DNA from 3 places in the Ruegeria sp. C2 genome. Region 1 is predicted to be linked to each of the others. Evidence: riboswitches for the same ligand, from Rfam matches in the RefSeq annotation. Region 1 holds a riboswitch; each other region holds the start of a gene.
What was found. Region 1 has a riboswitch for cobalamin ahead of ACR0IV_RS07055 (DUF1636 family protein). Riboswitches for the same ligand answer to the same signal wherever they lie in the genome.
Positions count from the first base shown of each region.

Region 2: it holds a riboswitch for cobalamin, as region 1 does, so the genes downstream of both, ACR0IV_RS09950 (energy-coupling factor ABC transporter permease) here and ACR0IV_RS07055 (DUF1636 family protein) in region 1, are expected to answer to the same signal.
Region 3: it holds a riboswitch for cobalamin, as region 1 does, so the genes downstream of both, ACR0IV_RS13125 (DUF1636 family protein) here and ACR0IV_RS07055 (DUF1636 family protein) in region 1, are expected to answer to the same signal.

Region 1 is NZ_JBQFRZ010000001.1:1,382,740-1,387,376, forward strand. It holds gene ACR0IV_RS07045 (DeoR/GlpR family DNA-binding transcription regulator) at 1-5, opposite strand, end outside; gene ACR0IV_RS07050 (NAD(P)-dependent oxidoreductase) at 129-1,199, opposite strand; cobalamin riboswitch at 1,231-1,436, shown strand; gene ACR0IV_RS07055 (DUF1636 family protein) at 1,522-1,902, shown strand; gene cobW (cobalamin biosynthesis protein CobW) at 1,899-2,954, shown strand; gene cobN (cobaltochelatase subunit CobN) at 2,959-4,637, shown strand, end outside.
Region 2 is NZ_JBQFRZ010000002.1:47,880-52,516, forward strand. It holds gene ilvD (dihydroxy-acid dehydratase) at 1-283, opposite strand, end outside; gene ACR0IV_RS09940 (helix-turn-helix domain-containing protein) at 391-954, shown strand; gene ACR0IV_RS09945 (CBU_0592 family membrane protein) at 951-1,220, shown strand; gene ACR0IV_RS09950 (energy-coupling factor ABC transporter permease) at 1,238-1,915, opposite strand; cobalamin riboswitch at 1,971-2,182, opposite strand; gene sseA (3-mercaptopyruvate sulfurtransferase) at 2,324-3,178, shown strand; gene ACR0IV_RS09960 (amino acid aminotransferase) at 3,178-4,362, shown strand; gene ACR0IV_RS09965 (ammonium transporter) at 4,432-4,637, opposite strand, start outside.
Region 3 is NZ_JBQFRZ010000003.1:183,458-188,094, reverse strand. It holds gene ACR0IV_RS13140 (FecCD family ABC transporter permease) at 1-886, opposite strand, end outside; gene ACR0IV_RS13135 (ABC transporter substrate-binding protein) at 888-1,835, opposite strand; gene ACR0IV_RS13130 (ABC transporter ATP-binding protein) at 1,852-2,637, opposite strand; gene ACR0IV_RS13125 (DUF1636 family protein) at 2,634-2,990, opposite strand; cobalamin riboswitch at 3,093-3,296, opposite strand; gene ACR0IV_RS13120 (hypothetical protein) at 3,464-3,898, shown strand; gene ACR0IV_RS13115 (MotA/TolQ/ExbB proton channel family protein) at 3,895-4,551, shown strand; gene ACR0IV_RS13110 (ExbD/TolR family protein) at 4,583-4,637, shown strand, end outside.

The DNA.
Region 1 (4,637 bases):
TTCACTGGACGCTCCGTATTTCCCAAATTTACCCAAACAAAGACACGGAATGCGGTCAGTGATCAACCCGAAACAGGCCGACCGCTGCAAGCGGCCGACTTGGTTTGGCTCAATGACAACAGACAGGCTTACGGCGCAGCGCGGTTTTGCGGAATGACCTCATAGCCGGGCTCTTCGGGTTCATCATCCAGCATTTCGGGTGGAAAGCCCGGTGCTTGAATCTCAAGTCCGGTCGCATCTTCGAGGCGTTTGATGATGTTCGGGGACAACTCGCGCTCGCCGTAGCGTGCGATGCCGTCTTCGAATATCTTGATCATCACCGGATTCACCTCAAGGGGGACACCGGCGCGGTCGGCAACCTCCTGAAACAGGCCGATATCCTTTTTCACCAGGTCCATGGTGAACGAGATATCGCGTGAACCGTTCAAGATGACCTGGCTTTCGGTTTCGTGCACGAACGAGGTGCCCGACGAAATCTTGATCGCCTCATAGGTGGTTCCAAGATCCATTCCAGCTGCTTTGGCGGTCACCAAAGCCTCGGCGCAGGTGATCAGGTTAGCGGTGGCCAGATAGTTGGTCAGCACTTTCAGCACCGAGGCCGACCCCAGTTCACCTGTGTGCAGAATGCGCCGCCCCATGGTCGTCAGGAAGGGCATAATACGCTCGAACGTTTCGCGGTCACAGCCAGCGAAGATCGAGATATTGCCCGTCGCAGCCCGGTGACATCCGCCTGAAACCGGACAATCCACCGCTGCGCCGCCTTGTTCGATGACCATGGCACCAAGGCGTTTGACCTCAGCCTCATCGGTGGTCGACATCTCCATCCAGATTTTGCCGGGGCCGACCTCGGGCAACATCTCTTGCATCACGGCGTCCGAGGCGGCGGGTGAAGGCAAGCAAGTGATCACCGCGTCGCAATCACGCATCAACTGCGCCGGACTTTCAGCGGCTTTGGCACCCTCGGTGACAAATCGGGTCACCTGATCCGGGTTCAGGTCATGAACCGTCAAATCGATTCCGTTACGCAGCAGCGATCCCGAGAGCTTGCCCCCAACATTTCCCAGCCCGATAAACCCTACTTTCATGCGCCGCATCCTCCTGTTCGCGTCTTGTGATCCATGCCAACACGTCACCACAGATGGATCATGCCGCCCAGCGACCTCGACAGGTCGCTTTTTACCTGCTTCCTCGCTGATCATCGCGACTCGCTTGACAAGCAGCCCAAGCGTGCCGCATGTCCCTTTCGTTGGTGTCTGCGTGCGCAGATGAAAAGGGAATGCGTCAGCGGGTTTTCCGTCAAACGCAGCCGCCCCCGCGACCGTGAACGGAGAGGGTGCCCAAGCCACTGGCCGCAAGGCCGGGAAGGCGGGACATCCGACAGAGGCCCGCCTCTGACATCCGCAAGCCGGGAGACCTGCCAACGCCCGAGATTTAAACCGGACGGGGTGTTCCGGTGTCGGGTCAAAAGCGACCCGCATGAAACCCCGTCCCCCACGAAGAGGATTTGGGGGGATGAGAGACATGACCGAGACCGCTCCGGTCGAGCTGCTGGTTTGCACCACCTGCCGTCGCGGGCTGCCTGTCGAAGATGATGCGCAGCGCCCCGGTGCACTTCTGCACAAGGCGCTTGAGCAGGCCGATCTGCCCGAAGGGATCACCTTGAAAGCCGTGGAATGCTTGTCGAACTGCGATGAGGGCTGTTCCATCGTCTTGCGCGGGGGGCCGGATCGCTGGACCTTCGTGTATGAACACCTCAACGAAACCGACCACGTCGACATGATCGTGGAGGGTGCCACCAAATACCTCGCGACCGAGGATGGTCTGGTCAAATGGCGCGAACGCCCCGAACATTTCCGCAAAAACTGTGCGGCCCGTATTCCCCCGATTGGAGCCCTGAAATGAGCAACCTTGAGAAACTTCCCGTCACTGTGATCACCGGCTTTCTGGGCTCGGGCAAGACAACGCTGGTGCGCCACCTGATGCAGAACCCGCAGGGCAAGCGTCTGGCCGTGGTGGTCAACGAATTCGGCGATGTTGGCGTTGATGGCGATATCCTGAAATCCTGCGCGATCCCCGATTGTCCGGCGGAAAACATCATGGAACTGGCCAATGGCTGTATCTGCTGCACCGTGGCGGACGATTTCATCCCGACCATCGAAGCGCTGATGGCGCTGGAGCCGCGCCCTGATCACATCCTGATCGAAACCAGCGGTCTGGCGCTGCCGAAACCGCTGCTAAAGGCCTTCGACTGGCCTGATATCCGTTCGAAAATCACCGTCGATGGCGTCATCGCACTGGCCGATGCCGAGGCGGTCGCTGCCGGTCGCTTTGCCCCGAATGTCGAGGTGGTGGATGCCCAGCGCATGGCCGATGACTCGATTGATCATGAAACGCCGCTGTCCGAGGTGTTCGAAGATCAGATTTCCTGCGCCGATATCATCCTGCTGACCAAGCCCGATCTGGCCGGCCCCGAAGGTGTCGCCAAGGCCAAAGAGGTCATCGCTGCAGAGGCCCCGCGCCCCCTGCCCGTTGTTGAAGTTGCCGAGGGCGTCGTTGACGTCCGTGTCGTGTTGGGTCTGGAAGCCGCCGCCGAGGATGACATGGACGCGCGTCCCAGCCATCACGACGGTCATCACGACCACGAACATGACGATTTCGAAAGCATCATCGTCGAGTTGCCCGAACAGAGCGATCCGCTCGATCTGGTGGCGAAAATCGAACGTCTGGCCAAAGAACTGAACATCCTGCGCGTCAAAGGCTATGCCGCCGTTCAGGGCAAGCCCATGCGCCTGCTGGTTCAGGCCGTCGGTGCGCGCGTGCGCCATCAGTATGACCGCCCTTGGGAACCAGGCGAGGAACGCCGCTCGCGTCTGGTGGTGATCGCCGAGCATGACGATATCAAAGAGACCGAAATCCGCGATATCCTCGTGGGTGTGACCGAGGCTGCCGAGTAAAGCCATGCACGTCGTCTTCCGCGAAAGCCACGGGTTAGAGGAAACGGAAACCCCGACCGATCTGGGCCAAAGCCCGGCGGATTTGGTGGTGCTGTCCTTTTCCGACAGCGACCTTGGCGCATTCGCGGCAGGCTGGCATCGCGGTGGCGGCCCCGAAGGGCGGATGCCGACGATGCGGTTGGCCAACCTGACGGCGCTGAAACACCCTCTGTCCGTTGACACCTATGTGGAACAGACGTTGGAGGGGGCCAAGGGCATACTGATCCGTCTGATCGGTGGGGTGCCCTATTGGGCGTACGGCTTGCAGCAGGTTCTGGCGCTGGCGCAGGCCAAAGGGATTGCACTGGCCGTGCTGCCCGCAGACGGTCGCGAGGATACGCGGCTGGATGATTACTCTACCCTGCCCGTCTCGACCCTGCGGCGGCTGGCGCATCTGTGCGACACCGGCGGAGAGGTCGCGGCACAGGCGGCGCTTGCTCAAATGGCGCTGGCGGCGGGACTTTACGCCGGGCCGGTCATGGGTGCCAAGACGCTACCCGAATGCGGCGCATGGTGCCCGGATCGCGGTGTAATCCCAGCGGAAAAAGCGTTCACAGGTGACGCGAAACGCATCCTCGTCACCTTTTACCGCGCTTACCTGACCTCGGCGGACACCGCCCCGGTCGCAGCCTTGATCCGCAGCCTGCGTGCCCGCGGATATGACGCTGTTGGTCTGTTCGCTCCATCTCTGAAAGCGCCCGCTGCCGCCGACTGGCTGCGGGATCAAGTCGTTGCGCTAAGCCCGTCCGCGATCATCAATGCCACTTCGTTCTCGGGCAAAGGCGCATCGGGCACCTCTCCGCTCGATGCAGCGGGTGTGCCGGTATTTCAGGTCGCTCTGGCCACCTCGCGCCGCAAGGCGTGGGCCGAAGCCGAACGTGGGCTTTCGCCCGCCGACCTCGCCATGCATGTGGTTCTGCCCGAGGTAGACGGGCGTATCTCGGCAGGCATCGCCTCGTTTAAGGAACCGGGAAAGCGCGACCCGCACCTTGAGTATTCCCGTTTTGCCCATCGGGCTGAACCTGAACGGATCGAAGCAATCATTGATCGTGTGATTGGTTGGCTGAACCTCGACGATAAACCCAAGGCGGATCAAGTGCCCGCGCTGGTGCTGTCCACTTATCCCGGCAAGGATTGGCAAATGGCCCATGCGGTTGGGTTGGACGCGCTGGCCTCTGCCGAGGCGATGCTGTCCGACTTGCAGGCCGAGGGTTATGATACCGCGCCTGCCGAACCGATTGGCGAAACGCTGTTAGAAGCTCGGATTTCGTGGCCGCTGACTAACTATCAAACCACGCTGGCGGACCTGCCCGACCAACTGCGCACCGATCTGCAAACCGTCTGGGGCAAGCCCGAGGACGACCCAACCTTCACTGATGGCGCGTTCCATTTCACTGCCATGCGGCGGGGCCAAGCTCTGATCGCGTTGCAACCGGAACGCGGCACGCCCGAACTGCGGGATGACGACTACCACGACCTGTCGCGCACCCCGCGTCACAGCTATGTCGCCTTCTACCTGTGGCTCCGTAAGGGATTGGGCGCGGATGCGCTGATCCATATCGGCGCGCATGGCACACTGGAATGGCTGCCGGGCAAATCGGTCGCCCTGTCCGCCGATTGCTGGCCCGAAGCGCTGATCCGCGA
Region 2 (4,637 bases), on a different contig from region 1:
GCAGCGAATACAGCATCCCGTCATGACCCATGGCGATGCCGTCATCTACCGCGATGGTGTTGAACTCTTTCGCAACGCCACCCGCTGCCTCGACCTCGCGCGCGACCATCTGGCCAAGGTCCTTCAGGTGGACGTGACCGGGCACAAACTGGGTGAACGAGTTTACGATGGCGATGATCGGTTTGCCGAAATCATCGTCGCCCATACCGGTGGCGCGCCACAAACCGCGGGCACCGGCCATGTTGCGGCCATGGGTAGAGGTTCTGGATCGGTACAATGGCATGATGCTGTTTCCCTTTTGCCTCGGGTTGCATGTCTTGGGGTTCGTGCGTTATAGCGCACGTATCACATGTGCGCTATAACGTACAAGAGGATTCGGAAGTTGATGATATGGCACCGGACGACATAACGCTGAAATTACGGGACGTGCGGACGGCGTCCGGGCTGAGCCTGTCGAAGGTGGCTGAAATGACCGGGGTCAGCAAAGCCATGCTGGGCCAGATAGAGCGCGGCGAATCCAGCCCCACCATCGCGACCTTGTGGAAAATCGCCAAAGGCTTCCAGCTACCACTCAGCGCGCTGATCGATACGGCGCTGGGTGACCCGTCGGTTTTCCAGACCGTGACCTTCCCCGGGACCATAGAGGTCAAGATCGTCTTTCCCTTCGACCCCGCCCTAGGGGCCGAGACATTTCACGTCAGCTTGCATCCGAACCAAAGCCACGAATCCCCCGCCCATGCCGCTGGTGTGACCGAGGAGGTGTTTGTGCTTTCAGGTACGCTCGAGATCCTGCGCGATCGGGAATGGGTGTCATTGCAGGCCGGGCAGGGCTTGCGCTTTGCCGCTGATGTCCCCCATGGATACCGCGCGGGTGCAGAGGGTGCCGCATTCCTGAACATGCACCACTACGCCCAGCACAACGAGTATTCTGAAAACGGCAAGGCCCATTTATGATTGCAGTTCTCGACAGCCTCACCATCGTCGACGCTATTGGCTCGTTTGGGGCTTTGATCGTGGTCGCGGCCTATTTTGCGACACAGATGCGGATGATGAATTCTGACGATCTCGCGTTTCCGGTGGTGAACCTCTTGGGATCGGTTCTGATCGTCTATTCGCTGCTCGAGAATTTCAATCTGGCGTCGATGCTGATCGAGGGGTTCTGGATTCTGATCAGCATGATCGGGATCATTCAGTATTTCAGGTTGCGCCGCGCAAAGTAGTGCGCGGCGCAGGATGCTTAGGCTGCGCTGAGAAGGCGCGGCGTGAACAGGCCGAGCTTGTTCTGACCCTTCATGGATTTCGCAACCGCAAGAACGGCAAGATCGGCCAGGGGCTCAATCAGGATAACCATCATGTAAGCGCCGCCAAAGCTGGCCACGGCGGCGATGTTTTCGGCACCGAAACCCTGACCGTAGAACGCCCAGAAGGCCACCCAGAGCACGACACCACCCTGATAGGCGGTCGACAGCGCAAGTGCCTGAGAATACTTGAGGTCAACATAGGCTGTATTCGGCGCAATGATGCGGTTTGCCAGTGCCTGCAAGGCAAACAGAGGCACCAGCAACGTCGTCATGTTCATTCCGAACTGGGGTAGATCGAAGGGTGCCAAGAAAAACCCTTGAACAAAGAGGCCCAGGATCAGGCCAATCGCAGCCGGGGCGGCACCGAACAAAAGAAACAGTGTCGAGCCCAGAATAAAGTGCACCTCTGACACTCCCACCGGGAAATGAGGCAGAACTTCAAAGAATGTGAAAACAAGGCCGGTTGTCAGGGCAGACCGCACTGCAAGGCTTGCAACACCACTGTTTTTGACGCTCTCCCACGCCAGCTTCAGACTATAAAGCCCTGCCCCGGCCGCGGTGGCATAGCTCAGGACAAGTTTGGCGCCGTTTACGACGCCCGGTTCGATATGCATAGTTTGTTCTCCTTACCGTCACACCCGACGGTAGAAACGTGTTGAAATTGGGCGGATGCCCGGTTTGTGCATGGCAGGTCTCCTGACTCGCGGATTAGGATCGATCCCGGCCTTCCCAACCGATCATTTCGGTCAGTGGCCCTGATGGGGCGATACTCCGCTTACAGTTGCGGGGGCAGTTCCGGAATTGACAGGATTTGTCGCACCGGATTCCCTTTTCATCCCTCTGGGGAAACCCCTTTGGGAACCATGTCGCACAGATTTCTGCCACAGAATGCTGTCTGTCAAGCACGCCAAGCATGTGGTTGGAAAAAAACTGTCCCCGCGCGGGTTCTGAACTGCGGCGTGACTTGAACGTTTGGCCGTGCCCATATAGGGAAAATCCAAGCTCGCTCAGGGGAGGCTTTGATGCAGGACGATCCGAAAACTCTCGTATCCACAGACTGGCTGGCCGCGCATCTCAAGGACCCGGATCTGCGGATTCTGGACGGGTCCTGGTATCTGCCCGCGCAGAACCGCGATGCGAAGGCCGAGTATGATGCAGGCCATATCCCCGGTGCACGGTTCTTTGACATTGATGACATTGCCGATCACCGTTCGGACCTGCCGCATATGGCACCTCCGGTCGAGAAATTCATGTCCCGCCTGCGGGCGATGGGGGTGGGCGACGGCCATCAGGTCGTGGTCTATGACGGGGCCGGGCTGATGTCTGCCGCACGCGTCTGGTGGCTGTTCCGTTTGATGGGTCAGGACAATATTGCCGTTCTGGATGGGGGACTGCCGAAATGGCAGGCCGAAGGTCGCGAGATTGAGGACCTGCCGCCCGTCGTTCGCGATCGCCACATGACCGTTCGCGTACAAAACCATCTGGTACGTGACGTGACGCAGGTTTCAGCTGCGGCCAAGCTGAACGATCATGAGATCATCGATGCGCGCTCGACCGACCGCTTTGCCGGAACCGCGCCAGAACCACGCGAAGGTTTGCGCTCGGGTCATATTCCAGGCTCTCGCAATGTGCCCTTTGGCACGCTGCTGAACGCAAATGGCACCATGAAGTCGCCGGAAGAGTGCCGCGCCATATTCGAGGCCGCAGGTGTAGATCTGTCGAAGCCCGCAATCACATCCTGCGGCTCGGGCGTCACGGCTGCGATCCTCAGCCTCGCGCTTGAACGCATGGGTAAAAAAGATCATTCGCTTTATGACGGCTCCTGGGCTGAATGGGGTGCCTTCCCAACCCTGCCCGTCGCAACCGGAGAGAACTGATGTTCGAGAACCTCAAGCCACAGCCAGCCGATAAGATTCTGGCGCTGATGCAGATGTATCGCGATGACCCGCGCGATCAGAAAATTGACCTGGGGGTTGGCGTTTATAAAAACGCTGAGGGCATCACCCCGGTCATGCGCGCCGTAAAAGCGGCTGAAAAGCGCATTCTGGAAGAGCAGGAGACCAAGGCCTATACCGGTTTGGCCGGTGACCCAGCCTATGCCGATGCCATGATTGGTCTGATTCTGGGTACATCGGTCCCGCGCGCCAACATCGCCGCCGTGGCGACACCGGGCGGCACCGGTGCTTGTCGTCAGGCGTTTGAGATGATCCGCATGGCCAATCCGTCGGCCCGTGTTTTTGTGTCGAACCCGACCTGGCCGAACCATCTGTCGATCCTGAACTATCTGGGGATCGAGACGGTCCAGTATCGTTATTTCGACGGTGAAACCCGCGGCGTCGATTTCGACGGCATGATCGAGGACCTGAAAACCGCCAATGCGGGCGACGTGGTTCTGTTGCACGGCTGCTGTCACAACCCGACCGGAGCCAACCTGAACATGGTGCAGTGGCAGGAGGTTGTGAACCTGATCAACGAGCGTGGCCTCGTGGCGATGATCGATATCGCCTATCAGGGCTTCGGCGACGGCCTTGAGGAGGATGCTCAGGCGACCCGTCTGGTTGCCTCGTCGGTCAAGCGCTGCCTGATCGCGGCGTCCTGCTCGAAGAACTTCGGCGTCTACCGCGAACGGACCGGCCTATTGATGGCGATCAGCGACGATGTGGCGCAAACGGCTCTGAACCAATCGACACTAGCTTTCCTGAACCGTCAGAACTACTCGTTTCCGCCAGATCATGGCGCACGGGTGGTAACGACGATCCTGAATGATGACGCGCTGCGCGCCGACTGGGCCGCCGAGCTGGAAGAAGTCCGCCTGTCCATGTTGGGCCTGCGTCAGCAACTGGCTGACGAATTGCAACGTCTCAGCGGGTCGGATCGTTTCGGTTTTGTCGCTCAGCACCGCGGCATGTTCTCGCGCCTTGGTGCGGCACCTGAACTGGTCGAGCAACTGCGCAACGATCATGGGATCTACATGGTCGGCGACAGCCGCCTGAACATCGCCGGTCTGAACGCCAATACGGTGCCGATTCTGGCGCAGGCGATTGTCGATGTCGGCGTCTGAACGGCGTTATTGAATAAGGAAAACCCGGGCGCGAACGCCCGGGTTTTTTTGTTTGTACGTGGTTGGCTATTAGCCTTTGGAGAACTCCGGATAGGCTTCCATACCCAGTTCCGCCATGTCGAGGCCGTTGATCTCGTCCTCTTCGCTGACGCGGATGCCAAGAGTGGATTTCAGAATCACCCACAGGATCAGCGCGCCGACAAAGGTGAACACGCCGTAGGCGACAATGCCGGTCAGCTGAGTGATCAGGCTCGCCTCACCGTAGAAGATCACGG
Region 3 (4,637 bases), on a different contig from region 1:
TCAAAAGCGCAGCACCAACCAAGGCCGCCGTGGGCAGTAAATGGCGGTGCAGCGGGCCGGCAATTCCTCGGGCGATATGCGGCACCATCAAGCCGACAAAGCCGATCACGCCAGCCACCGAAACAAAGACGGCGGTCGCGAGGGCCGCGGTGAAGAACATGCTGAACCGCAAGCCCTGCACAGGCACGCCCAAAGTGGTTGCGGTCAGATCTCCTGTCAGCAAAGCATCCAGCCAGCGACTGCGGTAGAGTGAGTAGCTCAGGATCAGTATCAAGCCCGCGCAGACAAGCGGAAAAGTCTCCCAACGGGCGAGGCCCAACCCGCCCAGCATCCAGAAAATCACCGAATGCGCGGCACGACTATCGCCCGCGAAGATCAGATAGTTTGTAATGGCAGAGAACAGGAAAGACACCGCCAGCCCAGCCAGTATCAGCTTTTCGGGCGCGCTTGTCCGCAGCCCATGCACCAGCGCGAGCACGATACCCGACGCCACCAACCCTCCGCAGAACGCAGCCAATGGCAAAGTCCAGAAGCCCAGAATATCTCCGGTTACAGTGATGACGAATACGGCCCCCGCTGCAGCACCTGAAGACAGGCCAAACAGAAATGGATCCGCCAGATCGTTGCGTGTGGTGGTCTGCAACACGACGCCAACGATACCCAGGCCCGCGCCGATCACCGCTGCAAACAATGCGCGTGGCAGGCGCAGGTCGAAGACGATCCGATGCATCGGAGACATCTCGCCTCCGGTCAGGCCGGTGCCCAGAAGGATCGCCTCGAATGTGTCCGTGATCGGAATCGAGGTGGTTCCATAGATAGTCGAGATCAGCAAAAGGGCAGCCAGAACGACCGCCCCCAGCAAGAGTATCAGGCCCAATCGGCCCATATCAGTTGAGATCCGGATGCATGGCCTTGGCCATTTTCGAGATCGCAGCAATATTCGCCGGTCCCGGAGTGAGCTCTTCATAGCGCAGGCCGATCCAGCGTTCGTTCTTGACGGCATCTGTCTGCGACATCACAGGGTGTTCCTGCAGGAACTTGAAGGTATCTGCCGCGCCATTGCCGGTCTGATAATCCAGTAGCACCAGAAATTCAGGGTTGGCTGCGGCAACCGCTTCCCAAGAGGTACGGCCCCAGCTTGTATCCATGTCGTGCGTAACGCTTTCTCCTCCAGCCGCTGCGATCATGGCGTCAGGAATGGCGAACTTACCCGCCGTAAAGGGCGCATCAGCAGGGCCGTCCAACAGGAACACGCGCGGTTTGGCCAGATCAGCGGTCCGAGCTTCGATTGCTGTCAACTCGTCTTTCCAGCCCGACACAAGCGCTTCGGCCTTGTCCTCGACATGCATGACCTTGCCCAGACGCAAAACATCGTCGAACAGCAGGTTCATGCTGGCTTCGGGGCGATCCTTGTCCAGATGGACGCAGCTTTCGGTCAGGATCATAGTCCTGATGCCGAATGGCTCCAGTGTGCCGGGGGTCACATCTCCGCCCGGCTTCATACCGTAATACCAACCGGCAAAGAACAGGTCAGGTTCGACCGCAACAAGATTTTCGACAGTCGGGTATTTCGGCGCGAGTTCAGGGATATCGCCGCGCAGCGTGTCGAACTCGGGGCTGGTCTTATACCATCCGGTGATGCCGGTCAGACCGACGATCTTGTCCTGCAGACCCAGCGCAAAGGCCATGTCGGTCATATTCATATCATGCACGACCAGACGTTCTGGCGCGGCATCAAAGACAAGCGGCTCACCGCAATTGTCAACCGTCACCTCTTGCGCAGCGGCGCCGCTTGCCATGGCAGTGACCAGCGCCACGGACCAGATTTGCTTCATTGATAGTCTCCTGAGTTTATGTGGAAAGCGTTGTTCTTCGGATGTCCAGAACGGGGATCATGCGGCCTTCGTGATGAAAGCGCAGGTAATCGACACCGAAGGTTTCGCGCACACGTTCCGATGTCAGTACCTCGTCGACCGAACCAAACCCGGTCAGGCGCGTGGATTTCATCAGAGCAACGTGGGTGGCGAATTCAGGGATCATGACCAAATCATGCACGATCATGACGACAGTAATACCCAGATCAGCGACCAGAGACAGCATCCGCCCCTTCGCATCGGGATCCAAATGATTGGTCGGCTCGTCAAGAAACAGCAAAGTCGGGTTCTGTGCCAGCGCCCGAGCGATATGCGCGCGCTGACGCTCACCACCCGACAGTTGGGCCATCTTCTTGTCAGCCAGCGCGCCAAGGCCCGTAATCTCCAATATACGGCTGAGTTCCTGCGCGTGTTCACCTGCAGATCGGTCCGCGCGGATCGGAATCTGTCCAAGCGCCACATAATCCCGCAGCGACAAGCGCCCGTCAGGCATCTCTTGCTGACTGACCACCGCGATCATCCGAGCACGCTCTTTTGCCGAGAGTTGCTTGAGGCTGCGCCCCTTGAGCAAAACATCCCCTAGTGCCAGCCCTTCCGCCCCACACAGCAAATTCAGCAGTGTGGTTTTACCTGCACCGTTGGGGCCCGCGATTGCCAGTATTGACCCTTCGGACAGCTCAAAGGATACGCCTTGCAGCAGTATGTCCCCATTCAAGGCATAATATTCGAGATCCGAAGCCACCAGAAACGGCTGGACGGTCATATCGAAACCTCCTGACTGATCGGGGGCATGCGAGACAAGGTTTTGGTGTAAAGGGCACGCGGACGCTCGCTGGCCTTGGTCCAGCCATCCGGGCTCTGTTGATATTGATGGGCAAACTCGGCCAGGGCTTCGACGTCAATCAATGTCTGGATATCACCAAATAGATACTGCGCCTTGCCGACCGCTTGAAAGCCTACGGTCACGGGATGCGCGCATCCTGCCATGCAATCGACAGCCCGGATCGCAAAATGCTCGGGCAGCTTCGATTGAAGCGTATCATGCACTCCATCCACTGATTGCGCGGCCGCACAGGTCGAACAGATCAGAACAAAATGATCAGGTGCGCCAGGCATATAACCCTCCGCCTCTGCCCAAACGCAGTGCGAAGGTGCTGATTACAGAAACACGTGTATCACGTGCCATCAAAGCCTCCTTCCAGGACGCCCCGCCCCGGCTTGGTTGAACAACTGATGGCAGGTCTCCTGACTCGCGGGTCGGTGCTTGGCCATCCTTCCCGACCCTTGGGGCCAGTGGCTGTTTGGCTTCGCTCGCCGCTTACAGTTGCGGGGGCAGTTACGGGTTTGGCCAGTGTAGACCGCACCGTATTCCCTTTTCATCCCACGGGCGCACCCTTGGGAACCATCACCGGATTCAGTGCCTGAGATCGATGAATGCGTCAATACGAAAGTTATCACGCGTTACCGGTCGGCCGGACACAATCGCGCCACCCGCTCTTTCACGTCTCGGTTGGATTGGATAAGAGGGATCAACCCCTGCAAAGATGCGCGGGACAAACCCTCAGCGCTAAACAATCAGGAGCCCGCTCATGCCGTATCACCGCCTCGCTCTGGTAGCTGTGCTGGCAATTTCATCAACAAATTCGGCGCTGGCGCAATCTGCTGACGACAACCCCTCGGAACTGTTGCTGGAGCTCAATACCGTGCAAAAGGTGAACGGCGCCTGCCGCTTGACCTTTCTGGTTCAGAACGAAACCGGAAGCGATATCGAGAAGGCAGCTTTTGAGACCGTCATTTTCGACAGCTCGGGCCGTGTCGTTACGCTTTCTCTGTTCGATTTTCGGGATCTGCCGGCAGACCGTCCGCGCGTGCGTCAGTTCGGCCTGCCCGATCTCAACTGCGACTCGATCGGGCGCGTTCTGATCAATGGCGCAAACAGCTGCGTTGTCGACGGCTCAGAAAGCGATATCTGTGCAACAGGACTGAACCTTACCAGCCGGATAGATGTGGAGCTTTTGGGATGAACGCGCTTGAAGCATTGCGCCAGATCGTGGCTCTGGGCGGGCCAGTGGTGGCCATTCTGATCGTGATGTCAGTGCTGGCTCTGGCCGTCACGCTTTACAAACTGTGGCAATTCACCGTGACCGGAGTTGGACGACATCGGGTGCTGTCCCAGGCCCTGACGGCATGGGATGCCGGGGATCATCAGACTGCACGCGCGCGATTGGCGAAAAGCCACAGTTATCTGGCCCCATTGGTCGGTGCAGCCATGGATGCGCCCGATCTACCCGGTCTCGATGATCGTCTGGATGCTGAAGCCGGATTGGCCCTGGCAGGGCTGGAGCGCGGTTTTCGCCTTCTTGACACCGTTGCCCAACTCGCGCCTTTGCTGGGGCTGTTCGGGACCGTTCTGGGTATGATCGAAGCGTTCCAAAGCCTGCAACAGGCAGGCAGCTCCATTGACCCGTCGCTGCTTGCGGGTGGCATCTGGGTGGCGCTGATCACCACCGCCGTGGGGCTGGCGGTTGCGATGCCGACCTCAATGGTTCTGTCATGGTTCGAAAGCCGCACCGCGCGCGAGCGGGTCTTTGCAGACAAAGCACTGCGGACCGTGTTGGTACCAGGTCAGCTGGCCAAAGAAGCCGAGGCCATTTCAGCCGTGCCGGAACATGCGTAACCGGGCGCCATTTGTCCGGCGGACCCTGTCGATGACGCCACTCATCGATGTGATCTTTCTGCTTTTGCTGTTCTTCATGCTGACCT